Regions from separate parts of the Limnobacter sp. genome, predicted to be linked through region 2. Evidence: predicted binding sites of a transcription regulator. Region 2 holds the regulator's gene; each other region holds the start of a gene.
What was found. Region 2 encodes sigma-54, which starts transcription at its own class of promoters, with help from an activator protein. Its sites were predicted from a motif close to TGGCANGNAANCTGCTTT; they were not measured.
Positions count from the first base shown of each region.

Region 1: pqqA (pyrroloquinoline quinone precursor peptide PqqA) is a predicted target of sigma-54. The motif match lies at 1,163-1,180, and genes of this name have one in related genera.
Region 3: pedF (cytochrome c-550 PedF) is a predicted target of sigma-54. The motif match lies at 8,731-8,748, and genes of this name have one in related genera.

Region 1 covers NZ_CP121330.1:2,974,511-2,984,457, forward strand. The annotation lists gene P0D43_RS14135 (porin) at 1-1,015, shown strand, start outside; gene pqqA (pyrroloquinoline quinone precursor peptide PqqA) at 1,276-1,350, shown strand; gene pqqB (pyrroloquinoline quinone biosynthesis protein PqqB) at 1,423-2,355, shown strand; gene pqqC (pyrroloquinoline-quinone synthase PqqC) at 2,352-3,077, shown strand; gene pqqD (pyrroloquinoline quinone biosynthesis peptide chaperone PqqD) at 3,074-3,355, shown strand; gene pqqE (pyrroloquinoline quinone biosynthesis protein PqqE) at 3,352-4,548, shown strand; gene P0D43_RS14165 (ABC transporter ATP-binding protein) at 4,545-5,330, shown strand; gene P0D43_RS14170 (ABC transporter permease) at 5,333-6,148, shown strand; gene P0D43_RS14175 (OmpP1/FadL family transporter) at 6,271-7,566, shown strand; gene P0D43_RS14180 (hypothetical protein) at 7,988-8,809, opposite strand; gene P0D43_RS14185 (hypothetical protein) at 8,825-9,079, shown strand; gene P0D43_RS14190 (PQQ-dependent methanol/ethanol family dehydrogenase) at 9,167-9,947, opposite strand, start outside.
Region 2 covers NZ_CP121330.1:1,035,016-1,044,962, reverse strand. The annotation lists gene P0D43_RS05065 (monovalent cation:proton antiporter-2 (CPA2) family protein) at 1-1,443, opposite strand, end outside; gene P0D43_RS05060 (SIS domain-containing protein) at 1,583-2,575, shown strand; gene P0D43_RS05055 (KdsC family phosphatase) at 2,575-3,114, shown strand; gene lptC (LPS export ABC transporter periplasmic protein LptC) at 3,111-3,698, shown strand; gene lptA (lipopolysaccharide transport periplasmic protein LptA) at 3,695-4,276, shown strand; gene lptB (LPS export ABC transporter ATP-binding protein) at 4,273-5,028, shown strand; gene P0D43_RS05035 (RNA polymerase factor sigma-54) at 5,041-6,561, shown strand; gene hpf (ribosome hibernation-promoting factor, HPF/YfiA family) at 6,602-6,931, shown strand; gene P0D43_RS05025 (PTS sugar transporter subunit IIA) at 7,042-7,512, shown strand; gene hprK (HPr(Ser) kinase/phosphatase) at 7,517-8,500, shown strand; gene rapZ (RNase adapter RapZ) at 8,493-9,362, shown strand; gene mutY (A/G-specific adenine glycosylase) at 9,315-9,947, opposite strand, start outside.
Region 3 covers NZ_CP121330.1:2,962,580-2,972,526, forward strand. The annotation lists gene P0D43_RS14080 (TRAP transporter permease) at 1-1,819, shown strand, start outside; gene P0D43_RS14085 (DUF1850 domain-containing protein) at 1,816-2,211, shown strand; gene P0D43_RS14090 (hypothetical protein) at 2,409-2,549, opposite strand; gene P0D43_RS14095 (hypothetical protein) at 2,745-3,047, opposite strand; gene P0D43_RS14100 (MoaD/ThiS family protein) at 3,054-3,305, opposite strand; gene P0D43_RS14105 (NAD(P)/FAD-dependent oxidoreductase) at 3,272-4,645, opposite strand; gene P0D43_RS14110 (aldehyde ferredoxin oxidoreductase family protein) at 4,642-6,489, opposite strand; gene P0D43_RS14115 (4Fe-4S dicluster domain-containing protein) at 6,522-6,995, opposite strand; gene P0D43_RS14120 (substrate-binding periplasmic protein) at 7,242-8,114, opposite strand; gene pedF (cytochrome c-550 PedF) at 8,232-8,687, opposite strand; gene P0D43_RS14130 (sigma-54-dependent Fis family transcriptional regulator) at 9,004-9,947, shown strand, end outside.

The DNA of each region.
Region 1 (9,947 bases), 1.4 Mb from region 2:
GCCACTTTGCGGTTTCACAGGAACTGGCCAAGATCGCACAACCATTCAAAACGGTCTTTTACCTGGTTTCATCATTTTCTCAGCATCAACCAAGCAAGCCGGTTACGACCTGAAGGCCGTGATCTCCATTGACCCAGGTACAACCAACACAGGCAGCTCTGCATTCTCTGGTGGCGTGGGCCAAACGGTTGGGGATCAGCGCCGCGTATTCCTGCAATTCGGCAACGAAACAATGGGTACGATCAAGGCAGGCCGTGACATTGGTCTGTTTGGCCAAAACGCCATTCTGAACGACATGTCTTTGTTGGCAGTAGGTGGTGGTTCTGGCTACAACGGCGCACTCAACACAACACTGGGTGGAATCGGATCTGGTTATATCTACACTGAATTTCAGCCCCAAATCACATACACGGCACCAGCAATCGGCAACCTAAGCTTGTCGGGCGGCGTATTCCAGCCCAAAGAAATTGGTGGCGCGGAAAGCGATTCCCCAGGCATGCAGGCAATGGCCAGTTATAGCTTGGGCGACAGTGGCAAACTGTGGGCTGCTTTGATCAACCAGTCCCAATCTGGCGCTGCAGGAGCTCCTGACGCAGACCTGACCGGCTTCGAAGCCGGTGGTACGCTGAACTTCGGCGCGTTGTCACTGACCGGCAACTACTTTACCGGTGAAGGACTGGGCACCACACTGATCGGCTTCGGTGGTCGCGACGTAAACAACGCCGAGCGTGATTCAGACGGTTACCTGCTACAAGCTACATACAAAGTTGGCAACACCAAGTTTGGTATCAATTACGGCTCGTCCACACTGGACGCCACAGCTGCTGACCGCGCAGCCAATGGCATTATGCTGGACGAAACCAACCAGACGGTTCTTGGCGTTTACCACAACTTGACACCAAGCCTGACCATTGCAGGTGAATACATCAGCAACGAACAAACCTACCAGTTGGGTGCACCCTCAGCCAAAGGCGAATCCAACACAATCGCTGTAGGTGCAATCCTGTTCTTCTAATCGTTAACCACCCTCCGTTAACGGTTATCCTAAGGCGCGAGCTCACAAGGTTCGCGCCTTTTTGCATTGTGTTTCAAACTGCAACAGGTTGAACACCAAAGCAGCCTCATTTTCCACATTGTAAAAATACCGACCGGCTTGCATGTACGGCACGGGAATTGCTATTTATAACTCGAGGACGAACAAAACGGCGCAAGCCAAGTTCTTCACCCAAGCCATGTGCCAAGGTGCATTTTAATAAAGCAAAAGGAGGATATTTCATGCAGTGGACTACACCATCATTCGTTGACATGCGTTTCGGTTTCGAAATCACCATGTACATTGCGAACCGTTAATTTGACGGTTCGCACAGCCCCGGATAGCCTTTCAGGCTGGCGGGGTTTTTTTTACCCCTGAAAAAAGCAATTATGAAAATCAAAGTTCTGGGATCCGCAGCAGGCGGAGGGTTCCCGCAGTGGAACTGCAACTGCAACAACTGCCAAGCCGTGAGGGCCAAAGCGCCCGGCTACACCGCGCGCACCCAGTCGTCGATCGCCATATCCGATGGGTCTGCAAACTGGATTTTGGTCAATGCCTCGCCCGACATTCTGACCCAGATCAAAAACACCCCGGAACTACAGCCCAACCGCGGCCCACGCGACACAGGCATTTCCGCCGTGATCCTGATGGACGCACAAATTGACCACACCACAGGCCTTTTGATGATGCGCGAGGGCAAAACCCCCATGCGCCTGTTCACCACCCCAGCGGTGTGGGAAGACCTCACCAACGGCCTGCCTTTGGTGCCCACGCTGGGGTTTTACTGCGGCGTGAAATGGACCCCCCTGTGCACCGAGTGCGATGAGCCTTTCTCCATCAGCCCGCTGGACAACATCAAGATCAAATCAATCCCGCTGATCAGCAAGGCACCCCCCTATTCCCCAAGCCGCTATGCACAGCGCCGTGGCGACAACATTGGTCTGTTGATTGAAGACACCAACACCGGCAAAAAAGTGTTTTATGCACCAGGCTTGGGTGAAATTACGCCCAACATCATGCCCTTCATGCAAGAGGCCGATGTACTGATGGTGGACGGCACTTTCTGGACCGAAGACGAAATGGTCACGCAAGGGTTTTCGCAAAAAATGGCGGCCGACATGGGCCACCTGCCTCAAACCGACAAACCCGGCCAACGCGGCTCGGGCATGATCAGCCAGCTTCGGCAGTTTGAAACCCAACGCAAAATTCTGATCCACATCAACAACACCAACCCGATTTTGAACGAGCATGGCGACGAGCGCGCCATTCTGGCCGACAATGGAATTGAAGTGTCTTATGACGGCATGGAGATTCTTGCATGAGCAACAACAAAGCCTGGAGCAAAAAAGAGTTCGAAGAACGCTTGCGTGCCAAAGGTGACAAGTACCACATTCACCACCCTTTCAACATTGCCATGCGTGAGGGCAAACTAAGCCGCGAGCAACTACGCGGCTGGGTGGCCAACCGCTTTTATTACCAAATTTGCATTCCACAAAAAGACGCCGCCGTGATAGCCAATTGCGACGACCGCGAAACACGCCGGCGCTGGGTGCAGCGTATTCTCGACCACGATGGCTGGGAAGGCAATGCGGGTGGAATTGAAGCCTGGAGCCGTTTGGGTGAGGCCGTGGGCATAGAAAAAGACACCTTGTGGAGCCAGCAACTGGTGCTGCCTGGTGTACGCTTTGCCGTAGACGCTTACGTCAATTTCGCACGCCGTGCGCCTTGGCAAGAGGCCGTGTGTTCGTCGCTGACTGAAATGTTTGCGCCTGAAATTCACAAACAACGCTTAAGCAATTGGCCCAAAGACTACAAATGGGTTGCGCCGGAAGGTTTGAATTATTTCCGGTCACGGATCAGCCTTGCACAGCGCGATGTAGAACATGGTTTGGAAGTGACACTGAATTATTTCAAGACCCGTGCGCAACAAGAGCGTGCACTGGAAATTCTTCAATTTAAACTGGATGTGTTATGGAGCATGTCAGACGCAGTCGCGCTGGCTTACCCCGACAAACCGGTCAAAACAAAACAGAAGAAACAATGAGCTCCGAGACAACACCAACCCTGCCGCTTCACCCAAAACTGAATCGTCTGTTTCGCCTTCAATACGAGGAGGCGCAAAAAACACATGTGCTGCTCTACCCCGAGGGCATGGTGAAATTGAACCAATCCGCCAGCGAAATCTTGTTGTTGTGCGACGGCTCCCGAACAGTGGGTGAAATTGTTGACGCGCTGGAAAGCAAATTCAGCGCGAGCGGACTGGAAGCCGATGTACGCAGCATGCTGGAAGAAGCAACACGCAGAAACTGGTTGGACGCATGACCAGCGCAAGCGAACAAAGCCAGCGCCCGGCCGGCCCTTTGTGGCTGTTGGCTGAACTCACCTACCGCTGCCCGCTGCACTGTGTGTTTTGCTACAACCCGGTTGATTACAAAACCAACACCAATGAACTGACCACCGGCGAGTGGAAAGAAACCATGAAGCAGGCCCGTGCCTTGGGCGCGGTGCAACTGGGCTTTTCGGGTGGCGAGCCTTTGCTGCGCGAGGACCTTGAAGAACTGGTGGCGTACGGTCATGAACTGGGCTACTACACCAACCTGATCACCTCCGGAATCGGCTTGAAGCCTGCTCGGCTGGATGCCCTGAAATCGGCAGGCCTTGACCACATTCAGGTCAGCTTTCAGGACGCAACCCAGGCCGCGAATGATGCGCTCAGCGACACCAAAACATTTGCCAAAAAACTGGAAATTGCCACCGCCGTGAAAGCCGCTGGCTGGCCCATGGTGTTGAACGTGGTGCTGCACCGTTTGAATCTGGATCACATCGATTCAATCATTGAACTGGCCGTGAAGCTTGGCGTGGAATACCTGGAATTGGCCAACACGCAATACTACGGCTGGGCCTTCCAGAACAAGGCAGCGCTCATTCCCACTCATGAACAGCTTAAGCACGCCGAAGAACGCGTTGCAGCATGGCGCGAAAAACTGGGCAACACCATGAAGCTGTTGTTTGTGGTGCCCGATTATTTCGAAAAAACACCCAAGCCTTGCATGAGCGGCTGGGGCAATGTGTTTCTCAGCATCAGCCCCGACGGCACAGCCCTGCCCTGCCAGGCCGCCCGCATGCTGCCCGGCTTTGAATTCCCGAACGTTAAAACCAGCACGGTTGAACACATTTGGTACAAAAGTGATGGCTTCACGCGCTACCGTGGCGATGCCTGGATGAAAGACCCCTGCCGCACCTGCCCCGACAAAGCCAAAGACTACGGCGGCTGCAGGTGTCAGGCGTATTTGATCACCGGAGACGCCACCAACGCCGACCCTGTGTGCCACAAATCACCCGAACATGAAAAAGTGGTCGCCTTTGTGAACGCCGCACAGCGGCGCGATGATCCCGATGACTACCTGAAAGTTCAAAAGCCTGAACAGCAAAATCTGGCCAATACGGCCGAGGTGCCCGTGGTATGGTATCGCAGCGATCACAACAGCTTGCACCTCAGCAAAAACAGCTCTTGAACTACAACAACACCGCAACCAACACCACCATTCGACTACACGCACAAGGCTTGTCCTTCTCTTGGGGAACTCGGCAGGCGTTAAGCAATGTCAGCCTTGATTTAAACGCGGGTGAAATGTTTGGCCTGTTGGGCCCCAATGGGGCTGGCAAAACCACCCTGATCAGTTTGATTGCAGGCTTGATTGCACCTGATCAAGGCGAACTCTCGGTGCTAGGCTACAGCACGCGCAGGGCTGCAGACCTGGCCCGCAAAAACCTGGGCTTCGTGTTTCAATCGGTGTCGCTGGATCGCTTCATGACCGTGGAAGAAAATCTGTTGTTTGCTGCGGGCCTGCAAGGATTGAACAAGGCACAGGCCAAAGCCAACCTGGCGCATCTCTACTCCGTTTTTCCGATACAGGCGTGGTTAAACCGCACTGTGGGAAGCCTGTCTGGCGGACAGAAAAGACTGGTAGACATTGCCCGCGCCATGGTGCACAAACCGGGAGTATTAATCCTGGATGAACCCACTACAGCGCTCGATGTACCTTCCAAAAACAGTGTGTGGCAAACTCTTAAAACGCTACAGGCCCTCGACGGACTCACCATTTTTATTGCCACGCACTTGATGGACGAAGCCAACAGTTGTGACCGGGTTGGTTTTCTGAACCAAGGGGACCTGAGCTGGCTGGGTACCCCTGCACAGGCACTTGACGAGTTGCCGGATCAAAGCGTAACCAGCGTGCGTACAGCCACCCTGGCAGACTGGTTTGTGTGGAAAATGAACGGCGGAGCCCAATAACCATGTTGATGCATTTTTATTGGGCTGTCATACGCCGCGAAAGTCAGAAATTATTGAAACAACGCGACCGGCTGGCCGCTGCCATGGTGCGCCCTGTACTTTGGTTGTGGATTATCGGTGGTGGCATGCAAGCCTTGGCTGGCGGCGACTACACAGCGCGTTTGTTGCCCGGCATTGTGGGCATGACCCTGCTGTTTGGCGGCATGGTCGGGGGCTTGAGCATTGCTTTGGACAAAGACGCAGGCACCATGCGCCTGTTGGTAACAGCCCCTGTAAAAACCTATCACATACTGATCGCGAAAACCCTGGGCGCAGCCATTGGCGCGCTGGTGCAAATGGGCCTGCTGATCACGTTACTGCTGGCACTTGAAGGCCTTTATACCTTGCTGTTTCCGCTCGGGTTTGATTTGCAGAATGTATTGCCCTGGGTGGGTCGAACACTTTGGCCACAACTTCATGTGCTGCTGCCCGGTGCTGCATTGGCTGCATTGACCTGTGCCGCCTTGGGTGTGTTGTGCGGTACTTTTGCAAAAAGCATTGATGGCTTTGCAGTCATGATGAACTTCGTGATTTTCCCGGTGTTCTTTTTCAGTGGCGCCTTGTACCCCATCGAACCCATGCCTGCGCTGGCACGCTGGGTGGCCTTGCTCAATCCTTTTTCTTATTGCGTCGACCTGCTTCGCCACGCTTTCAGCAGCCATGCTGAATTTGGATTGATGTTCGCCACCTTGGTACTTCTGGGCGCTACGGTTGCCATGTTGATTGTGGCCACCTGGAAGTTTTCACAAAGTGGTGCTGCCGTACCGTTAAATCAGTAAAATACTATTTTAAAGTAGATTTTATAGAGAATAACTCTATAAAAATTAAGCACGATCGTTCGTATTTTTACTTACAATGTCCTCGCAAATTTCCATTCTTAAAACGGACCCAAGAGGACGACATGAAGCAATTCCCGTTTCAATTCAAAATCATCTCCACCGCCATTGCCACTCTGTGCATGACAGGTTCAGTGCAAGCTGGCGGTTTTGCGCTCAATGAGCAAAATGCCAGTGGTGCTGGTGTGGCCTATGCAGGCAAAGCAGCGATTGGTGAAGATGCCAGCGCGGCCTGGTTTAACCCCGCCAGCATGAGCCGCCTGAAAGAACGCCAAGTGGTGTTGGGTGGGCATTACATTGACCTGAATGGTGAAGTCAACAATGAGGGCAGCACTGCCGCCCCTGGCCGCCCCCTGGGCAGCAGCACAGGCGAGTTCGGCGATGAAGGCTATATCCCCAACTTTCACCTTGTCATCCCGTTTAACGATCGAATCAACTTCGGCTTGTCCGTGGCCACACCCTTTGGCCTGAAAACAGATTTTCAACCCAACTGGTATGGTCGCTTTCAAGGAGTTACTTCTGACATCAAATCAGTGAACATCAACCCGTCTGCCTCGTACAAAGTGAATGAGCAATGGTCCGTCGGTGCAGGTGTTTCTGCGCAAAAGCTTGATGCCAAACTAAGCTCACAAATCAACTACGCGCCTTTTGGCGGCACCGAAGGTTTGACGACCATTGCGGGTGATGGTTGGGGCTACGGCTTTAACCTGGGCGTGATGGGACAGGTAACGCCTGCAACACGCGTGGGCGTGGCTTATCGCTCATCGATTGAGCAAGACCTGGAAGGCAACGTCACTTTCGAGAACGTTGCACCGGCCGTTGCTGGCCTTTTTGCAAACAGTGAACTCACTTCCAAAATCCGCCTGCCTGCCTCGCTGGCTATTTCATCGGTAACTGAATTAACACCCAAATGGCAACTGTTGACCGACGCCACGTGGACTGAATGGAGCACCATTCAGAAGCTGGACTTTCAGCGCCAGAACGCACCAGCGGGTGCTGCGCCATTGACTGTGCAAGACTATGAATGGAAAAACAGCTGGCGCTTTGCGGTGGGTGGTATTTACAAATACAGCGACACCATTAATTTGAAAGCCGGCATGGCTTACGACATTACACCGGTGCCGGATGAGCGCCGCAAAGTTCGCCTACCGGATGAAGATCGCATCACTTTCGCGGTAGGTTCGCAGTACAAGTTCGACAAAGCCACCACATTCGATGTGGCCTTTCAGTATGTAATGCCCAACAAGGCAAAAATCGACAGCACTGAAGGCAACCCGGCTGCTGGTCAACAAACGCGTGTATTGGGCACCGCAGAAGGCGATGCATTCATTATTTCCGGTCAAGTGTCATACAAGTTCTAAAAACAGCTCGATGTGTCAAAAAGCCCGGATTCAAACCGGGCTTTTTTTTATAAGTACCCCGACGGCCCGCCGTAAGGACTCAGCTTGACCAAGCGATTACTCAGCCGAAACGCCACATACCAGAAGAGAAGGTTAAAGGCACAGAGCCCCACTGCATAAGGTATGGGCACGTCTAACAACACGTGCGAGAACGACAATGGGAAGGCGAACAGTAGCGCTCTTCTAGGCCACGTTCGACCATGCGTGTAAAGCTGCCGCAATGTAAGGAAGGAATAAAGTGATAGGGCAAAAATACCAATCTGCATCCCCCACCATTCAAGACTAAGCCAGAGATTGTCAACTACCGCCAAGAAAAAAGTTAAGGTGATTACGCTGCTAATGAAATAAAGCGAAAGCTGATACAAAGTTTTCGTGTCGGGCTTCATGATGTCAAATCAACCAGGTAAATGGTAATTTCTTTAACATTCCCGTCCAAACTACTCGACAAAAATGACAAACCTGCAGCAATCGAATCTTTCAAACTTCTGAGCGCACCCGCAGAGATCTCTTGCTTCGAATAACGCTTAGGTTCTTTGCCACTGCGGATTAGCTTTTTAAGTTCGCCATTGGATACATCTGGCCTGCGAAGTTTAATCATCTCCTTGGTCAATAGGGTTGATTGTTGCCTATTGATATTACCTGTTAAAGCAGCAGGAATATTCACACCGGCATTACTCAAAACCTTGACTGCTCGCCGAGCGGCGATAGCAGATGCACCCACACCCAAAAGCGACACACCGTCTAAAACTTGTAACGTGGTTTTGTATGCCGGCATTTGGTCTAAGCGTTGATTTACCCCTGGAGAAATCACTGAATTGAGAGTTCTCATGAATGAATTTGCGCAGCTTGCGCCTGTCGCTAGAGTTGCTGCTCCACCAACCACTGACACAGCCACACTGCTTCCGCCGGTAAAAGGTGCAACAGCCCCACCCCCCAACGTCACAATGCCTGCAACCACCGCCGCTGTGCAGTTAATCGCCGTCATTGCACCTTCAGCTAACACTTCCCTGCCGGAAATTTCAGGCTTACCGGTTTTCACGTCGATCACGATGTATTGGTTTTGAACTGGTGCAGCGTGAGGTTCACGAAGTACAGCTGCACTGCCATCAACGGCCAGCACCACACCCAGTGGTCGAAGCTCGATGACGGAATTGGAAGATTGAAGAACTTTCTGGCGAATTGCGGGTGAAATGACTTCAGACATAATTGAGCATCAGGGATGAAAACCCACGATTATCAATCTGCCATCGGGAAAACCAAAAAACAGGGTTTTTGGATCACTCACTATGAGGATGGACGAAAAAATGCCCGGCACATGGCCGGGCAGAAAAGACGCATTCGTTTAGGAGACTCACAAACCGCCACAACTTTTTCCGACTCCCAATCATTGCCAGAAAAAGGTCCCAAGGAGCAATTTGTTTCAACCGTCTGCGTCATAAGTTCGCTGCGGAGCAGGCAGAAAACTCAGGGGTGAAAATGACAACACTTCTAAAACGCTCTACTACTTCACTACTCATCAAACCACCCCACACGGGGCGGCTTGATGTACTTCACAAACCGATTACTTCATCAGCTTGAATACCCACACGGAACCACCTTGTTCAAGGTAGTTCACTTTGCTGGCCACGTCTCCGCCCCACAAGGGAACAGCGCCGCCCCAACCAGACACTACAGCCACGTACTGCTGACCGTCTTTGCCTTTCCAGGTTACGGGAGGTGCAACCACACCAGAACCTGTCTGGAACTTCCAGACTTCCTTACCGGTTTTCGCATCAGCCGCCTTCAGGAAACCTTCCGGAGTACCCCAGAACACCAGGTTACCGCCAGTGGTCAAAACACCGCCCCACAAAGGCGCATTGTTCGTGATTTCCCACTCAATCTTGCCGGTCTTGGGGTTCATCGCACGCAGGGCGCCGATGTAGTCAAAGCCTGGCAATGTCTTGATGGTGAAACCGGCGCCCAGGTAAGCGGCACCTTTCTTGTAGGTGATAGGCTCGTTCCAGATCCCCATGCCCCACTCGTTGGCGGGAACATAGAACAGACCTGTGTCAGGGCTGTAAGCCATTGGCTGCTGGTTCTTTCCACCCAAAAATGATGGTGCAGAGAACACGGTTTCGCCTTTCTTGCCGTCCATCTTGGTGGGGTCACCAGGGCGGTTGGCCGGGTCGAAAATCGGGCGACCTGTTTTCAGATCAATGCCTTTGGCCCATGTGATTTTCTTCACGAATGGGAAGGCATTTTCCAGCTTGCCGGTGGTGGCGTCGTTCACATACATGAAACCGTTGCGGTCGGCTTTTGCACCAACGCGCTTGCCATTCATGTCAAAGGTCACGAACTCGTTC
Region 2 (9,947 bases):
TTTCTCGGCCGATTTGTATTCTGCAAAAGTAACCACCACACAAGAGGCGCGGAGCAAACCTGCTGCAAGCAGCGTTTCCCGTTTGGCGGCATCGCCAAACACCACCGAATCACCTGCCGCAGTGGCCTCGCGAATACGGTCTGGGTCCAAGTCCAGCGCCACATAGTCGAGGTCCTCACGGTCCAGCAACCGGGCAAGGTGTTGGCCGCTTCGCCCGAATCCACAAATTAAAACATGCTTGGTCGTGGCAAGACTTTTCTGGGCGATCTGGTGAAGCTCAAGCGACTTTTGCAACCATTCCTGACTTGAAAACCGAAGCACTATGCGATCAGCATGCTGAATCATGAATGGCGCAGCCAACATGGAAAGCACCATACTGGCCGTGATGGTTTGCAACCAGGGATCAGGTACCAAACCAAAACCTGCCGAACCGGTGTTGGCCAACAACACAAAACCAAATTCGCCCGCCTGGGCCAGATAAATACCGGTTCGCATGGCTGTACCCGTATTTGCCCCGAATACTCTGGCAAGTACCGCAATCAAGACCAACTTGGCGAGCACCGGGAACACAGCCAGAACAATGACCAAGTGCCAGTTCTCCATGACCACTTGTGGGTTCAGCAGCATGCCCGTGGTAACGAAGAACAGACCCAGCAGCACATCCCGGAAGGGTTTGATGTCCTCTTCAACCTGGTGCTTGTACTGGGTTTCAGCAATCAAAATACCGGCCAGAAATGCACCAAGCGCCAGGGAAAGTTCGGCAAGTTCTGTTAGCCACGCCAAGCCCAGGGTAATCAGCAGCACATTCAGGACAAACAGCTCTTGCGACTTGCTTCGGGCCACAAAAGTCATCCACCAGTTCATCATGCGTTGACCGAATACCAACATCAGCCCCAACACCAGCGCAGCTTTCACCACGGCAAGGCTTAAAGTGGCTGACAGGTTTTCAGCCTCCTGCCCCAGCGCGGGAATAATGATCAACAGTGGAACCACTGCCAAATCCTGAAACAACAAAATACCCATGATTTGTCGACCATGGGGTGAATCCAGTTCAAGCCGTTCTGACAACAACTTGCTGACAATCGCGGTCGATGACATGGCGGCCGCCCCCGCCAATACAAACGCGGTGCTCAATGGCACTTCCAGAAAATAGCCCGCCAGCAAACCCAATCCCATAACGCCCAGCATCGTCAGGCTGACCTGGGCAAAACCCAAACCAAAAACGACTCGGCGCATGGCGTGTAATTTGGGCAGACTGAATTCAAGGCCTATCGAAAACATCAGGAATACGACACCAAACTCGGCCAAGTGGCGGGTTTCCGGTGTGTCTGGAACGATACCCAGCGAATACGGGCCAATCAGCGTGCCCGCAAACAGATAGCCCAGCATGGCGGGCAGCTTCCAGTGACGGAAAAGCGAGACCGCCAGCACTGCGACCAGCATAAGAATCAAAGAAAGCTCTAGAGCGTTAGGCACGTTTAATGCTTAGGAAGTGAAGAGAATTGGCACGCGCTTTGCTATACTGCCCTGAAAAGAGCACAGCCTCAAGCACCTTTGTTGCTTAAGTCTATCAGGGTCCACCATGTCAACAACACCGTCGAATAATGACAAGCACGATTTTCTGGCCATGGCCAGAGAAGCGTTGGCCATTGAGGCCCAAGCAGTTTCGGCATTGTCCGAGCGCTTGAATGACCAGTTCAGCCAAGCCACCACCGCCATCCTGAACTGCAAGGGTCGGGTGATTTTGATTGGCGTGGGCAAGTCGGGGCTGATTGCCAAGAAGATTGCAGCCACCTTTGCCAGTACGGGCACTCCCTCCTTTTTCGTGCATGCCACTGAAGCCTCGCATGGCGATTTGGGCATGATCACCCAAGAAGACGTGGTCATTGCCCTGTCCAACTCTGGCAATACCGAGGAATTGGTGGCCGTGCTGCCAGCCATTGCACGCCGTGGCGCAAAAATAGTCGCCATGACCGGCAAACCCGACTCCGCCCTGGCGCGTCAGGCTGATTTGGTCTTGGACTGCGGTGTTGAAAAAGAAGCCTGCCCCCTGAATTTGGCCCCAACAGCCAGCACCACTGCTGCTTTGGCACTGGGGGACGCACTTGCCGTGGTTGTACTTAAAGCAAGGGGCTTCAGCGAAGAAGATTTCGCCCTGTCGCATCCCGGTGGCAGCCTGGGCCGCAAACTGCTGACCCATGTCAGCGATGTCATGCGCAAAGGTGATCGCATACCTTCAGTGTCGCCTTCGGCCAGCATCTCCAATGCAATTCTGGAAATCACCAAAAAAGGCTTGGGCATGACCGCCGTAGTCGATCCCGGCAACAAATTGCTCGGTGTTTTCACAGACGGTGACCTGCGCCGCCTGATTGAACAAGGCCTCGACCTGCGCGGTTTGCTGGTCAGCGAAGTCATGAACAGTGCGCCGAAATGTATTGCGCCCGACAAGCTGGCAGTAGAGGCGGTGCGCATGATGGAAGTCAGCCACATTAGCCAAGTCGTAGTGACCGACGAGCAAGGGCACATTGTGGGCGCCTTGAACTTTCATGACCTGTTTGAAGCCAAGGTGGTTTGATGAATCAATTTACCGACCGCAAACCCACCGCCACAGAGGCCGCATCGCACATCAAATTGATGGGCTTTGATGTTGATGGCACGTTGACTGACGGTGGCCTGTATTTTGGCAACGAAGGCGAAGTCATGAAGCGCTTCAGCGTATTCGACGGTCAAGGACTTCGGCTGCTGATGGACCACGGCATCAAAGTGATCTGGATCACGGCGCGCTCCAGCGCCATTGTCGAGAAACGTGCAAAAGACCTCGGCATCTACCAGTTGGTCCAAGGTTGCAAAACCAAACTGCAAGCCTATGATGACATTCGCCAATTGCTGGGGCTGGAATGGAATGAATGCGGTTTTTTCGGCGACGACTGGCCCGATTATCCAGTGCTTCAACAGGTTGCCTTGGCAGCAAGTACCCAACACTCCCCGGCCGCCATGAAAACTACAGCCAACTGGATCAACACACGCCCACCCGGTGACGGCGCAGCACGCGAGCTGTGTGATTTTATTCTGAGTCACCAGCCTGGCTACCAGAACCCTTGGGAAGCAACGTGAAACCCGTCAGTGCTTTTTTCAATCTGATTTCGCAGTTCATACCGCTGCTGTTAACGTTCGCGTTGGCAGCTACGTCGTATTGGTTTGCAATTCAGTCCGAGCTCAGCCTGTTCAGTGTCAGTGGCAAAAACGACCCCACCAGCAGCGACTATTACCTGCGCAACTTCTCGGTGCAAAGCCATGACTTGGCCGAGAACAAGTATTCAATTATTCGCAGCAAATCTGCAGAGCACATTCCACAAGGCAATGTGTGGAACATCACCGAGCCAGAGCTTGAGCAATTTGAAGCGGGTAACGGCATGGTCAATGGCAACGCCCGGAAAGGCGTGTACCTGCTCGATACGGATGAAATTTACCTCCGGGAGGATGTGGTAGTGACCAGCCAAGACGAAGGGCTTGTGACCACCATGAAGTCTGAAGAAATACGAATTGACAACATCACCAACGAAATTTCCACCGACAAGAATGTATTGGTAACCCGGCCTGGCCAAAGGTTTGAGGCACAGGGTGCAACATTGAACAACGACACAGGCGAATTGATAGCGCAAGGCTCGGTCAAATTTCGCATAGAGGCAAAACGATGAAATGCTCCAACTGGATTTCCATGGCACTGGCAGCACAGGCACTGGCTTTCGGGGTCAGCGTGCACGCACTGGAAGCTGACAAACGGCAACCTACCACCATCGACGCCAACCAGATGACGTACAACGAAAAGTCAAACGTGAACGTGTTTACAGGCAATGTGTTGCTAACGCGCGGAAGCCTTGTGATTCGCGGCGACAAACTCACGTTGACTGAACGCAGCGACGGCACCCAATTCGCCACAGTGGAAGGAAAACCCGCCCGCTTCAAACAACAACGCGACTCTGAACGCCCCAATGAAGTCTTGCTGATCAACGGCACTGGCAACACGATTGAATTTGACGGCGACAAATCGATTGTTACGCTGACCGGCGCAGCCAGCATTCAGAAAAGCACCAATGGTCAGCTGACTGAATCAATTTCCGGCACCAAAATTACTTATGAACAGAACACCGAATTTTTGAATGTGGTGGGCTCGCCCAACAGCAGCGGATCCTCTCGCGTGCAGGCAGTCATCAAGCCGAAAACCCAAACACCTGCACCAGCGCCCGAACCAGCGCCAAAAGGGGGCAGCAAGTGAGTAACACCCCCGCTCAAACCTTGACTGGTCAGGGCCGACTTCAGGCACTCAGCCTGCGCAAAGCCTACCGCAGCAAGCGTGTAATTGAAGACGTCTCACTGCATGTGGACACCGGTGAAGTGGTTGGCTTGCTGGGCCCCAATGGTGCTGGCAAAACCACCTGCTTTTACATGATCGTGGGCCTGGTCAGCGCCGACGAAGGCAATATCTGCCTCGAAGGCAGTGACATCACGCTTCAACCCATTCATGAACGTGCTCGGGCGGGACTCTCCTATCTTCCCCAAGAGGCTTCCGTATTTCGCAAGTTGACGGTGGAAGAAAACATTCGCGCTGTCCTGGAAATTAATCCACCCAAAGACAAAACGGTGGACCAAGCGGTTGAAGATTTGCTCAACGACCTGCAAATAGCGCACATTCGCACCTCGCTGGCCGCCTCACTTTCAGGTGGCGAACGCCGCCGACTTGAAATTGCGCGCGCATTGGGCAGCCAACCCCGCTTTATTTTGCTGGATGAGCCTTTCGCAGGCGTAGACCCAATCGCAGTGCTGGAAATTCAACGCATTGTGGCCTTTCTGAAATCGAAAGGAATTGGCGTGTTGATCACCGACCACAACGTGCGCGAGACGCTGGGCATCTGCGATCGTGCTTACATTATCAGTGCAGGTCGAGTATTGGCCTCGGGTAGTCCGGAACAAATTGTGAAGAACGACGATGTACGCCGCGTGTATCTCGGCGAACACTTCCGGATGTAAAGCTGAGCCCCCATGAAACAATCCCTTCAGCTTAAAGTTTCCCAAAATCTCACGCTCACGCCGCAGCTTCAGCAATCCATTCGATTGCTGCAACTGTCCACACTCGAACTGCAGCAGGAAATTCAACAGGCACTGGCCGAAAACCCGCTACTCGAGCTGGCCGATGAAGAGGCTGTTGAAGGCGAACGTACACTCAGCCTGGACAGCAGCAATGGCGAATTGCACGAGCCACAGGGCGACAGCTTCGAAGCCGAACCGGACCCACGCAAAGCCAGTGAGCCCGTCAGCGATCAACAAGCTGAACAAGACAACCAAAGCGAAGAAATTGTTCAACGCGAGACCATCGACTCCATTCAGGACAACTGGGAAGGTGACTGGCGCGACAACAGCGGCGCAGGTGCCGATGGCGACGAAGAAAAACCCGGCCTTCAACTGGCTGCGCCCGACAGCAGCCTGCACCAGCACCTCATCGACCAGCTGCGCATGACGCAGGCCAGCGAACGCGACAAAAACCTGGTGCTGTGGCTGATCGACTACCTTAGCGACGATGGCTACCTGACCGTTGAACTTGAAGACCTGTGGGAAACCTTGCAGGACGAACCCGACCTGGAGTTTGAAGAACTGAGCGCGGCACTGCGCCTGCTGCAAAGCTTCGACCCACCCGGCGTGGGCGCACGCAATGCGGCAGAGTGCCTGTTGCTGCAACTGGCCCAGCGCCGGGACATTACTTGCCAAACAAACCTGTACGGCAACTGCCAACACATTATCCGCGACCATTTGAGTTTGCTCGCCCAGCGTGACTTCACCAAACTGAAGAAAGCCCTGAATGTCGACGAAGACACTTTAAAGATCTGCCATCAAATAATCCGCTCGCTAGAACCTTTTCCCGGCGCGCGCTTTCGGCGCATTGACGACGATCATGTGGTGCCCGATGTCATTGTTAAAAAACTCAGTGGACAATGGCATGTGCAGCTCAACCCCGATGTGATGCCCAAAATTCGAATCAATGAAATGTACGCCTCGATCCTGAGGTCTCACCGTGGTCAAAGCGCACAACTCAGCGCGCAACTTCAAGAGGCCCGGTGGCTCTTAAAAAACGTTCAACAGCGATTTGACACTATTTTACGGGTGAGCCAAGCGATCGTAGAACGACAAATCGGCTACTTCAATCATGGCGAAATCGCAATGCAACCCTTGGTTCTGCGGGAAATTGCTGATTTACTGGGACTGCATGAATCGACCGTGTCAAGGGTTACCACGCAAAAATATATGTTGACGCCCTATGGGTTGGTTGAGCTAAAGTATTTCTTCGGAAGTCATGTTTCCACCGATTCAGGTGGGCAAGCTTCCAGCACGGCCATCCGTGCACTCATCAAGCAACTGATTTCTGCGGAGGACGCCAAGCAGCCGATATCTGACAGCCAAATCGCCGACCTACTCGGTCAACAGGGCATCGTGGTCGCAAGACGCACGGTCGCTAAATACCGGGAATCACTGAAAATACCCCCGGTGAACATGCGTAAGTCGCTTTAAAGTTAAAGCTTCCCCCCGCAGCAACGAAAGGAGATACCTTATGAACTTGAACATCAATGGTCATCATCTGGAAGTTACCCCAGCTATTCGAAATTATGTAATTGAAAAACTGGACCGGGTGAAAAGGCATTTTGATCACGTCATTGATGCATCGGTGACCATCTCGGTGGTCAAGCTGGTTCAAAGGGCAGATGTTACGCTGCACGTTCGCGGCAAAGACATACACGCTGAATCAAGTCATGAAAACCTCTACGCAGCCATTGATGCGCTGGCCGACAAACTCGATCGCCAGGTATTGCGGCACAAAGACAAACTTACCAATCACAATCACACGCCCATAAAACACCAAGTGGTAGAAGAAGCTGAATAAACCACTGTAATTTCAGGGAAATTCAAAAGGCGGACTTCAATCCGCCTTTTGTGTTTTTATGGCGTATAATCGGCCCCACGATTAGAAGCGGGTCTCAGGAATCAACAGCGATGAACTTGATCGCAAATCTACTTCCACCATCCAACATATTGTTGGACACACAGGTCACCAGCAAAAAGCGCGTGTTTGAACAGGCCGGACTGGTCTTTGAAAACAACCAGGGCATTGCACGGTCCAAGGTGTTCGACAGTCTTTTTGCGCGTGAGCGTTTGGGCTCCACTGGCCTTGGCCAGCAGGTGGCGGTGCCGCATGGCCGCATCAAAGGCCTGCGCGAACCCATCGCCAGCCTTGTGCGTGTGCAAGATCCCATTCCGTTTGATGCCCCTGACGGCCAACCCGTCAAGCTACTCATGTTTTTGCTGGTGCCTGAAAGCGCAAACCAGCATCATCTGGATATACTGTCAGAACTGGCTCAAATGCTGTCTGACAAGGATTTCCGTGAGAAACTCATGACAGAATCCGATCCTGGTGCCACTCACCAATTGATCGCCAACTGGGAGCCTTACCAACCCGCGAGTTAAGCCTGTGAAGCAACTGAAAGAACTGATCGAAGCCAACCGCAACAAACTCAAACTCGACTGGCTTGCCGGTTTAAACGGTGGTGATCGTCACCTTGATCTTCAGTGCTTCGCATCCTCCGATCTCGTAGGTCACCTCAACACCATTCACCCTGGCCGTATCCAGGTTTTTGGTCGCCAGGAAATCGAATACTTCGCCCGCATCAGCGATGCTCGCAAAAAACATCAAATTGATAAACTGATCGAAGGCGACCCTCCCGCCATCATCGTCGCCGAATCTTTTCAGCCACACGCATTGCTCAAAGCGGCTTGCGACGAATCCAACATCCCGTTGCTGGCCACACCGCTGTCTGCCGCAGAAATTATCGACTTTCTGCGCGTGTACATCAACAAATGGCTGGCCCCCACCACCATGATGCACGGCGTGTTTATGGACGTGCTCGGCATGGGCGTGCTCATTTGTGGTGAATCGGGATTGGGCAAAAGCGAACTCGGTCTTGAATTGATTTCTCGCGGCCATGGCTTGGTGGCCAACGACGTGGTGGAATTCTCGCGCGTGGCCCCCAACCTTATTGAAGGCCGTTGCCCCGAATTGATCCGCAACTTGATGGAAGTGCGTGGGGTTGGGCTGCTCGACATCAAGGCAATTTTTGGTGAAACGGCAGTGCGCCGTAAAATGCGGCTCAAGCTGATTGTGCATTTGGTGCGCAAAGCGTCTTTGGAATTGCATCAGGAACGACTGGTCACCGAACCGCAATTCCAGGAAGTGCTTGGACTACCCATTCGCAAAGCCATCTTGCCCGTGGCCGCGGGCCGAAACCTTGCAGTTTTGCTGGAAGCTGCGGTGCGCAACACCATTTTGCAAATGCGGGGCATTAATACGCTCGACGAGTTCATGGTGCGGCAACAAAAAGCCATGCTCAGTGAACTCGGTGGCATTGACCACCTTCAAGTCGACCCCGACACTGAAACGGACATGGGCCATGACTGACATGAAAGTTGTATTGGTCACCGGCTTGTCCGGCTCTGGCAAATCAGTCGCAATTCGCGCGCTGGAAGATTCGCACTTTTACTGCGTCGACAACCTGCCCCCTTCTTTCATACCGCAGGTCATTCAACGTTTGTCCTCCGAAGGCATTAGTCAAATTGCCATTGCGGCCGATGCCCGCACCGGGCGCGACATCATCGATGTGCCCCAGATTGTTCACACCCTGAAAACCGCCGGCACCGATGTGCGTATTCTGTTTCTGGATGCCGACGACGAAACACTGATTACCCGTTATTCGGAAAGCCGCAGGCGCCACCCCATGAGCACACGCCTGGGCGAACAAGCCACCGTGCAAGAATGCGTGGACGCGGAAAGAGAAGCACTTGAGCCGCTGCGAAACATTGCCAGTTGCATTGACACTTCCGCCTTGCAACCCAATGTGCTGCGCCGCTGGGTACTGGAAACAGTGGAAGAAGAATCGGCCAGACTCACTTTGGTGTTTGAAACTTTTGGCTTTAAAAAAGGCCTGCCCAGCGATGCCGACCTGGTGTTTGATGTCCGTTGCCTGAGCAACCCCTACTACGACAAAAACCTTCGCCCGCTGACAGGCAAAGACGTGGAAGTGCAACGCTACATTCAAACCGACACGCGCAGTGAGGCCCTCATCAACGACATCGAAACCTATTTGCGAAAGTGGTTGCCCTCGTACCTGAATGAGCAGCGTAGCTATGTGACTGTGGCCATTGGCTGCACCGGCGGGCAACACCGCTCGGTGTATGTGGCCGAAACGCTGGCCAAGCGGTTTACCAATACCCCTTTATCCGAGATCGAGAGTGTTTTGTTGCGACACCGGAGCCTGGGCTAACACCTTCACTTGATCCAACAGTTTGTGCACAATTTTGGGCACAGGCTTGTCAGTGACAGCATGGCATTGCGCCCAAACACCAGGCACCTTCACATGCACCACCTTGAAATGCATTTTGCGATGCGTTAATTCGTGCACCAGCCAAGGCTGGTTCGCAAGCTGGGTTAACTGTGTGTAAATGTCGGCCTTGAACACTTTCAGACCGTAATCGTCAAGCCATGGCTGAACACACGCATTCAATTCAGGCCACTCCGGCTGACTGCTGCATGCCGCAACCGGCGTTGTCCACAAGCCTTGCCACACACCCTTTGCTGTTTGCAGCTCCAGCCACACAGCGCCGCGTTCGTCTTCCACAATCAAACCCAGAAAATACAATTCAGGCCGGGGCTTTTTGGGCTTCGGTGTGGGCAGCAAACCCACCATGCCTTTGCGCAAGGCCACGCAGCTTGGTATCAATGGGCATGCTGAACAAGCCGGGTTACGTGGCACACAGCAAGTGGCCCCAAGGTCCATCAAGGCCTGGTTGTAAACGCCAGCTTGCTGGGCTGGCACATTGTCGCTGGCAATTGCCCACAAGTTTTTTTT
Region 3 (9,947 bases), 1.4 Mb from region 2:
AGTGGGTGTAGCGGCATATCAATGGTATGAATACACGGAACTGTTGCTGCGCGCCGGTGACCCCACAGAATTGGACATCTATCTGGGTGTCATCGCGATCGCGACTGTGTTTATCGCCACCTGGGTGCTGATGGGGCCAGCGCTACCGATCATTTGCGGCGCTTTTTTCGCCTATTGCCTGCTTGGCCAGTACCTGCCTGCGCCGTTTGATCACCGTGGATACGACTTTCACCAGGTGATTGAACACATGGCCTATGGCACCGAGGGCATTTACGGCATCCCGACTTATGTGTCGGCATCCTATATTTTCCTGTTCATTTTGTTCGGTGCTTTTCTTGAAAAAGCAGGCATGATCAAACTATTCACCGATTTCGCGTTGGGCCTGGTAGGCCACGCACAAGGTGGCGCAGCCAAGGTGGCTGTTGTGTCTTCGGCACTTATGGGGACGATTTCTGGCTCAGGTGTGGCCAACGTTGTGACCACGGGTCAGTTCACCATTCCCTTGATGAAACGATTTGGCTACCGCGCAGCATTCGCAGGTGGCGTTGAATCAACCGCGTCCATGGGTGGTCAATTGATGCCCCCCGTCATGGGCGCTGTGGCCTTCATCATGGCGGAAACGCTGGGTGTTGCATATTCCGAAATTGTGAAAGCTGCCATCATTCCGGCCATTTTGTACTTCTTTGGCGCGTTCTGGATGGTGCACCTGGAAGCGGGCAAGCATGGTTTGAAGGGACTTGAGAAAAAAGATCTGCCTAATCCCTGGAAAGCCGTGAAAGACCAGTGGTATCTGGTAATTCCGCTCATCGCCCTGGTGTGGCTACTGGTGGGCGGTTACACACCACTGTTTGCAGGTACAGTTGGCCTGGCCTTCACCGTGGTGCTTATTCTTGGCGCGTCAATTGCCATCGGCTTGCCCAATATGGCCATTCGCGTGCTGTTCTGGATTGGCTTGGGTGTGGTGTGTGCAGCATTCCTGCAATTCGGCATCTGGGTAATTGCCAGTGCCATTCTGGCATTGATTGCAATCAACACCTTCAAGAAGGGTGGTCGTGAAACACTGGCGGTCTGCCGCGACTCTTTGGCTGATGGCGCCAAGTCAGCCCTGCCTGTGGGTGTGGCCTGCGCAATGGTGGGTATCATCATTGGTACCATGACACTCACAGGTGCCGCCAATACCTTTGGTCAATTTGTGGTCAGCGTGGGTGAGAACAGTCTGTTCCTGTCGCTGGTGTTGACCATGATCACCTGCATTGTATTGGGCATGGGTATTCCCACGATTCCAAACTACATCATCACCTCCAGCATTGCCGGCCCAGCGCTTGAGCAACTGGGTGTGCCACTGATTGTCAGCCACATGTTCGTGTTCTACTTCGGCATTCTGGCTGACCTGACACCACCTGTGGCGCTGGCCTGCTTCGCAGCAGCCCCGATTGCCAAGGAGCGTGGACTGACCATTTCCATGGAAGCTGTCAAAATTGCAGCCGCAGGTTTTGTCATTCCGTTCATGGCGGTTTACACGCCTTCATTGATGTTGCAAGACGGTGGACAACTGGCCAGTGAAATCGGTTATGTACCCGCGGTCATCTACATCGTGTTTAAAACCGTACTCGCGATCAGCTTGTGGGGCGCGGCAGTCATTGGGTTCTTGGGTGCGAAATTGCCAGTCTGGATCCGAGTGCTGGGCATGGTAGCTGCTTTCACCCTGATTGCAGCTTTGCCTGCTACAGACGAAATCGGCTTTGCACTGGCAGTTGTGTTCGGCTACCTGGCCTGGCGCAACATGCGCGCCCTGAAAGGTAAGTTGCAAACTGCATGAGTGTGTGTGTATTCATCGCAGGGAAATCAGTGGCATGCCTGGTAGGTCTGCTGTTTTCCCTGAGCTGGACACACTCTGTCGAAAAAACCGAATGGGTAGAGCACTGGCAAACTCAAAATGAATTGCTGGTTCTGCAAGAAACATTTGTGAAAGGCAGCGGCGCCGGAATAGACCCGGCACCGAATGCTGTGCTTGACGATGGCTGGTATCGATGGAAACCGCAAACCGCTGTGGTTGTGCCGTCAATTTCTTTGGCCAATTCTGAATTGACTCCCGACAATTGGACGCTTTGTGCTCTTGATGCGGTGACGCGGCGGGCTGGTGAATGCATTGACTTTGCGAAGTTTGAAGATCGAGGCGTCGAGTCGTTTACCATCAAGGTGAGCAGATAGCCTACTGTCTGGCTTGCTCAGGCGCATACCCGTTGCCTGGGTTGCTCAGGTGCGTACCCGTTGCCTGGCTTGCTCAGGCGCATACCCTCTCTCGCCAGAAAACCTGAATACCCCCTTGTTATTGATTAACCGCCCTAAGCGCACCCGCTAAACAGCGGGCGGGCTGCGCTTTCGGCTTTGCCGAACGGACGGTGAATTCAACACCAAGGGCAGGTTTTCTTGATCGGCGCTGCGAGGGCATTGCGGCCTGAGCGCGCTGGCAACTGCACTGGCAACACGCGGGCGTTGTGGTGCGCAAGGTGAGGCTTGGGTACGGCACCGGCTGGCCGGCTTTGCAAGGCTTCCCGGCGGCTTCGCAGCGCGGGGCGACCTGCAAGGTCGATGCGAAGACGCTTAAGCGTTTCGCATGCCCCAAGCCAGAGGCATCAAGCCGGATCAGAAGCATTGCTTAGGCCAGCCGGTGCCGCACCAAACCTCGCCAAACGCCAAACGCCAAACGCCAAACGCCAAACGCCGAACGCCGAGCACCAGCCTCAGCCCCCGCCCCGCAAAGTATGCATCTGAAACTGCTTCGAAAAATGTGCCCTTGCATCCGCAGGCACACCTTCAGAAAACGCCAGTGTGACTTCCATGCGTTTCAAACGCACCAAGGCAATCACACGGTCGGGCAATTCCTTCCAGGCAATACGCGCGGTACCACCTTCCACGGTGTAATCCGCATGTGCATCTTCTTCCGAGGTCATCGGAAAAATTGCAGCAATCATCTGCAACCACCGGCGCAGTTCTCGCTCGGTGCAAGACATATCAAGTGCTTTGTCAGTGTTAAAAATTGCCATTACAGCTTAGCCTCCAGCAATGGGTGGCCAAATGGCCAACACATCGTCAGGACTCAATACTTTGGTGGCTCGATCACCCGGATCCACATACACACCGTTGACCAACACCAGGTGTGTCAGTTTTTCAGGCAAGTGAAATTGATCGATGATTTGCTGCACGGTGCTGCCAACATTGACTTGCAAACGAACCGCGTTGTCGCTGCGGTTCGCTGGCAAATAGTCGGTCAGTGTTGCAAAGAGTTTGAAGGTAATTTCCATGTACTTTGTGACTGAGCGCAAGCCAAATAGGCTTCCATTAATCGGGTTGGATCTTCGAGCAAATGATCTTTCCATTCACCCAAGTGGATTTTGCCCTGAATCAGACCCCGCATGACGCCAACATGGTTCGTTAGCCCAAAACTGGTTGCACCAATCAGCACATCGTCTAAAAACTCCAAACGTATGTAAGAAAATTCTTCCTTGTTTTGCAACTCAACGCTTTGTCCACCCTCTGCGCCCCACCACTGGCCAAACGAGGCAGCGATCAAGCCAAGGGTGTCCAATACGTTCATGGCCAAACTGCCCTGCGTTTGCGTGCCCTGCCCCATCATGTTCTGGGCAGCAATGCGTGCATCGTCTGCAGCAGCCGGTTGGATCATGTTCACGGTTTTTTCACCCGTGGAGAAGTCTCGAACCTGGGCCACGTCGCCTGCGGCATACACGTCTTTAACATTGGTTTGCATGTGATCGTCTACCAACAAGCCCTGATCAACTTCAAGGCCGCTGCCTTCCAGAAAATCCAGGTTGGGCTTTACACCCGTGGCAGAAATCACCAAGTCAATTTCCAATACCTTGCCATTGGACAATTTTGCGCGCAAGGGTGCGCCGTCTTTTGCAGCCACAGCGGTGCCAAAACCAATTGCAGAACCAATCTTGCTGATTAAACCCTGCTGCTCGGCCTGGCTGCCCACTTCAATGGCTTCCACTTTCGTGGAGCAATGCACATCCACGCCTTCCTTGATACACCAGTCGCGAATCATCGTACCCGCGCCTTCGGTCATCATGCGGGGCACCATGCGGTTGCCCATTTCGACCACGGTCAGCTTCACGCCGCGCAATGCAAGTGCTTCCATGATGATGCAGCCAATAAAGCCTGCACCCATTTGCAACACACGTGAGCCGGGCTTGGCCAGTTCGATAATTTGCCGCGCGTTTTCCAAAGTCCAGCAAGGGTGTACGCCGGGCAAATTCACACCGGGAATGGGTGGTGAAATTGGCCGAGCACCCGTTGCAATCAGCAACTTGTCGTATTCAAGTACGTCGCCATTGTCGAGCACCACTTTTTTACCTGCGGTGTCCAGCTTGGTGGCGCGTGCGCGAATTTCTTGAATATTCTGCTTCTTGAAATGATCAGGATCTTTGCGAAGGTAGGTGCCCTTCTCGCCCACCTTGCCAATCAGCAGGTAGGGAATAGCCATGCGGGAGTATGGGGGTTCCGGTTCGGCACCCACCATCACGATTGAATCGCGAGGCCGCTGCTTGCGAATTTGCTCGGCAGCGACCACCCCCGCAGGCCCGTTACCCAAGATAACGTGCCGTGTTGGAGTGATTACAGTCATAGCCCCAAGCGCTCCAGTGTTGCCGAGGTTGGGCGCCCTTCGGTGTCCCAGCCACGCAACTCAAAGTACTCAGGCAGCATTTTGTCGATGCCGTTGACCAAGCCTTTCGCTGGGCCCACCTTGGCAGCGTCTTTCTTCAGGCGTGCTGACAGGACATCATCAGCCTTCGTGAAACCGGCTTCCAGGTTGAACTGGCGTTCCATGTTCCAGATGCGTTCACCCATGGTTTCCAGATTGGCCATGTCGAATTCATCGCCACAGGCCGCAGCCACTTGGGGCTGCACGTCGGCCAATGTCCAGGCAAAGCTGGTGAACACGCAAATGCCGGCTGAGTCGAACACGGCCGTTGCATCCTGGAATGCCTTCACCAAGGCGGGCTTTCCATCGGTCACCAAAGGATCGGTTTTCACGGGAATACCCAGCACTTCAGAAGCAACCGTGTAACCACGCAAGTGGCAGGCACCACGGTTGGACGTGGCATAGGCCAGGCCCATGCCCTGAATACCGCGAGAATCGTAGGCTGGGAATTCCTGACCTTTCACACTCATCGACAGTTCAGGGTGGCCGTACTTGGCAGTCAGGCGCTTCGACCCTTGCCCAATTTCAATACCGAAGCCCACACCATTGCAGGTGTCTTCACTTAATTTCACCAAGGCTTGGGCTGAACCAAACGGCGCCTTGCAGCCCAGTTGTGCTTCGGTCAACACACCCATCTCATACAATTCCATCACTGCGGAAATGGTGGCACCCAGAGAAATCGGGTCAATGCCGTGTTCGTTGCACAGGAAGTTCACATAGGTCAGCGCTTCCAGATCGTTTACGCCGTTCGATGAACCCAAGGCCCAAGCTGCTTCGTATTCCAGACCACCGGAAGCACCGTGGTACTGGGGTTTGTTTTCTACGGTGAAGTGGGTTTCATCAATTTTTGAAATGCGACCGCAAGCAATGGTGCAACCAAAACAAGCCTGGTTGGTGACCAGGTTGGCCTTGCCGTCCGTTTTGCGTGGCTCGTGCATTTTTTCGCCAGAAATGTCTTTGGCGCCGTCGAAGATCACATCACGGTGATTGTTGGTGGGCATGGCACCCATTTCATTGATCACGTTCATCAACACCTGCGTGCCATAGGTGGGCAAGCCTGTGCCGGTCACTGCGTTCTCTGCGAGAATTTTTTTCTTCTCGTAGGTCACCTTCATGAATTCCTTGGGGTTGGAAATATTGCCCACACCCTTGGTGCCGCGAACAGCAATCGCTTTCACATTTTTGGAGCCCATTACAGCGCCCACGCCTGAACGGCCAGCTGCACGGTGCAGGTCATTCACAATGGCTGCGTACAACACGTGGTTTTCACCGGCCTTGCCGATGGAGCACACGCGCATCAGCGGGTCCTGGTGCTTGGTCTTGATGGCGGGTTCTGTATCCCACACGCTCTTGCCCCACAGGGCAGACGCATCCATCAATTTGGCTTTTTCATTTTCAATCAGCAGGTACACAGGCTTGGGTGACTTGCCTTCCATGATCACCATGTCCCAACCTGCACTCTTCAATTCATTGCCGAAGTAGCCGCCCGAATTGGAACAGGCAATTGCGCCTGTCAACGGGCCTTTGGTAATCACCGAATAACGACCACCGGTGGACGCCATCGTCCCGGTCAGCGGACCCGTTGCATAAATAATCTTGTTCTCGGGCGAAAGTGGATCCACTTTCGCGCTGACTTCTTCAACGAAGTACTTGGTGGCCAAACCACGTTGGCCAAGGTAGCTTTTCGCCCAATCCATTCTCAAGTCTTCAGTGGTACAGGTGCCTTCTGTCAGGTTCACGCGCAGTACTTTACCGGTCCATGCCATTTGTATTACTCCCTTCTCTCTGTTCTTCTGAATTACGCGTGAGCCTGGTTGCTCAACTTCTCGGCCCACTGCTTCATCTTGTCCAAACCAGTCCAGTTCGAATCCACAAACGTGATTGCACCGGTTGGGCAGGCAGTTGCACATGCTGGGTCGCCGCCGCACAAGTCGCACTTTTGCACCTTGCCGGTCTCCTGAACATAATTCACTGTGCCGAACGGGCAGGCAATCGTGCACACCTTGCAACCCACGCAGGTGTCTTCCGACACCACTTTCACCCCATTGGTTTTGTCCATGGTAATGGCCTCAACCGGGCAGGCGTGCAAACACCAGGCCTCATCGCACTGAGTACAGGTGTAGGGCACTTTTTTGCCGGTGTGATGAAAGTCGAATACTTTGATTCGCGACAGTGAGGTGTTGAACACCTGGTAGTTTTCATAGCTACACGCCATTTCACACTGAAGGCAGCCCGTGCATTTGTCAGGCGTGATGTGAAGAGATTTTTGCATCCCGTTGTTCCTCGCTTCTTTGGTTATTTGTTTTGGGCACTACGTACATGCCTTCTTATGCAATAAGCCTGCCAACTTGAAAACAAAATTTCAACGGCTCTCGGCAACACTTTTCCGAGTTTTTGCACATGGGGTTTTCCCGATGCAACACAGTTGTTTCAAATTGGCACAACTGTTGCAATAAAAAAGCCCCGCATCCTAGCGAGGCTTTTTTTGAACGAATGACCTGAAATGAGTTCAGCCTGATCAGGGCCTCATGTACTTCACGCCGTATTTTTCAAAGATTTTCTGAAGCTCGCCACTCTCCTTTAACTCATTCATGGCCACAGTCAGTTTTTCAGCCAACTCTTTGTTGGTTTTTTTAGTGGCCATGCCCACGGCCCAGCCTTTGGGTGGCAGTGAATTATGCGGCACCTTGGACACGTAATAATCAGCCTTCTTGTCCGGGTGCTGGTGCAAAGCCCATTCAAGCTCGGCCCGGGTGGCCATCACGGCCACCAACTCACCGTTCACCATGGCATCCACTGCTTCTTTAGGGGTTTTGAAGTTCACCAAATTGTCGGCATACGCAGCGCCATCGGCGCCCGCCAACATAATGCTTGGCAAAGCAGCCGCTTCAGCACCAATTTTATTGCCCGCTTCCGAGAAAGGCTTCAGGCTGTCCAGCGTTGGTAACTTCTTCACGTTACGCGCTACGAAAATGTCGTCGCGTGTGTAAGGTGAGAAAAACAAGGCCTGATCTTCTTTTTGCATGATGTATGCATCCACCGGCGCATGCATCAAAATATCGGCAGGCGCGCCGGCCAGGTAGTGCCCACGCGTCACCATATTTCGAATGTCGTCCGAAAACTCTTCATCCTCGGTAAAGGCACGCACTCGCAAACCCAAGCCCAGCTTGGCCGCCAGGGCTTTGGCGATATCAACATCAATGCCTTTCCCTTCATGCGAATAAGGGGCCAAGTAATTGTAGACAGCCACTGTCAACACGCCCGAAGCCTGCACTTTGGCCCAGTCGCTTAACTCTTGCGCAGCCACGCCAAGCTGAATGGAAAAGCCCAGCGCGACAGCACCGAACCATTTGATCAAAGGTAATTCACACGTTGATTTAAACGCATTCATAGGGTCTCCTGATGCCGTGCCTTGGATGCACTTGTTTTTTTGAATGGATACTGAACAGATTGGAGGGATCGCCTTATTCAAGCAAGCGACCCGCTCCACGCGACCTTGAAAATCCAGTTATTCGTATTTACGAGTTTCAACATAAGCCTTGATGGCCCAAATCGCCTCTTGGCTCAGGATGCCTGCAAACGCAGGCATATACACCCGGTCACCTCGTACCTTGCCACCCAGCACTGAATTGCGGAAATAAACATCCATCTCAGCCTTGCATTCTTGCTTTGCTTTCTTGCCTGCAAAAGAATCACACTCGGTGTTCATTTTGCGCAGATCAGGAGAAATACCTCCACTAATGGCCTCCAGACCGTGACAGCGGGCGCAATTCTGGTTGTAAGCTGAGCTGCCCACGCGAATCGCTTCTTTGTCACCGACGTAAGGGTTCGTGTCCAGCATCTCTTCGCCCAAAGGCTTCAAGGTAGATACATCCACAACCTGAGGTGTTACATCACCATGGGCCATTGCCACGGAAGCGGCAATCGAAAAAATTGTTGCCACAAGGGCTTTACGAACTAACATCACAACTCCTGTATTTCTAAGAATGATTCAACACGGGGTAGGTACTGCAATCCCCATGCCACCCTATTCATTTGAATTTGTGAATTAGTTTTACCAATTGTTACAAATCGCCAACCCTATGGCCTCACCGTTTTATCTGTGCTACTTTTTGTCAGAAGGTGTTTCATTCTGAAACACATTGGATTGAGTTGGCACAGTGCTTGCATTGGGCAACATAGCAGCTGAAACATCAATACAACCAAAAACATTCAGCGCTTCAAGTTGCACCCAAAAACATACTTATAAAACGCAGCACCACAAGAAGCAGGAGACATGGATGACTTTCTTATCCGAGCGGGATGGCGGCAGCCTCGCATCCAACGCCCAAGTGATAGAGCTGATCGACCCGGGCACGGAGGGGCACCTCGAATTCATTCGGCGTGCGCACCAGCGTTCCACGGCCGCAGGGCTGGACACCACGTCCAAAGTGGACATTGCCCCGCCACCCGGCAGCGCACTAAAAGAGCTGATTGAAAAGAACAACCGGCTGAAGTCGTGCGCCCTGCCATTCATGGAAACCTTGTACGAACAGGTTGTGAACACGCACAGCATGGTGTTGCTGACAGACGCCAGCGGTACGATCATTGAATCACTGGGCGATGATGATTTTCTGGTCAAGGCGCAGAAAGTCGCCCTGGCACCTGGCGTAACCTGGAGCGAAGAACACAAGGGCACCAATGCCATTGGTACGGCTCTGATCGAGGAATTGCCCACTGTGGTTCACGGCCAGGATCACTTCCTGGACGTTAACCGTTTTTTGACCTGCTCGGCTGCTCCGATTTTCGACCCCAATGGCGTGGCCATCGGGGTGCTCGATGTGACTGGCGATTACCGCAATTACCACCGCCACACCATGGGCCTGGTACGCATGTCGGCGCAAATGATCGAAAACCATTTGTTCAACAGTTCGTTTCAAGACGCGATCATTGTGCAATTTCACCAGCGCGGCGAGTTTCTGGGTTCCGTGGTTGAAGGTGCGGCGGCCTTCTCGCCAGCCGGCAAATTTCTGGCCGCCAACCGGGCAGCCATGGTGCAATTCGGCATGTCAGCCAATGCCCTGAAAAGCCACACCTTCAGTTCACTTTTCGGCATGCCTTTGTCAGCCCTGATCGACCATTACCGCACCTGCAACCCAATCCCCTTGATTCTGTGTTTGCACAATGGCAACCAGGTCACAGCGCGAGCCAGTTTGGGCAGTGTGGGCCGAGGCCGTATTTTCGA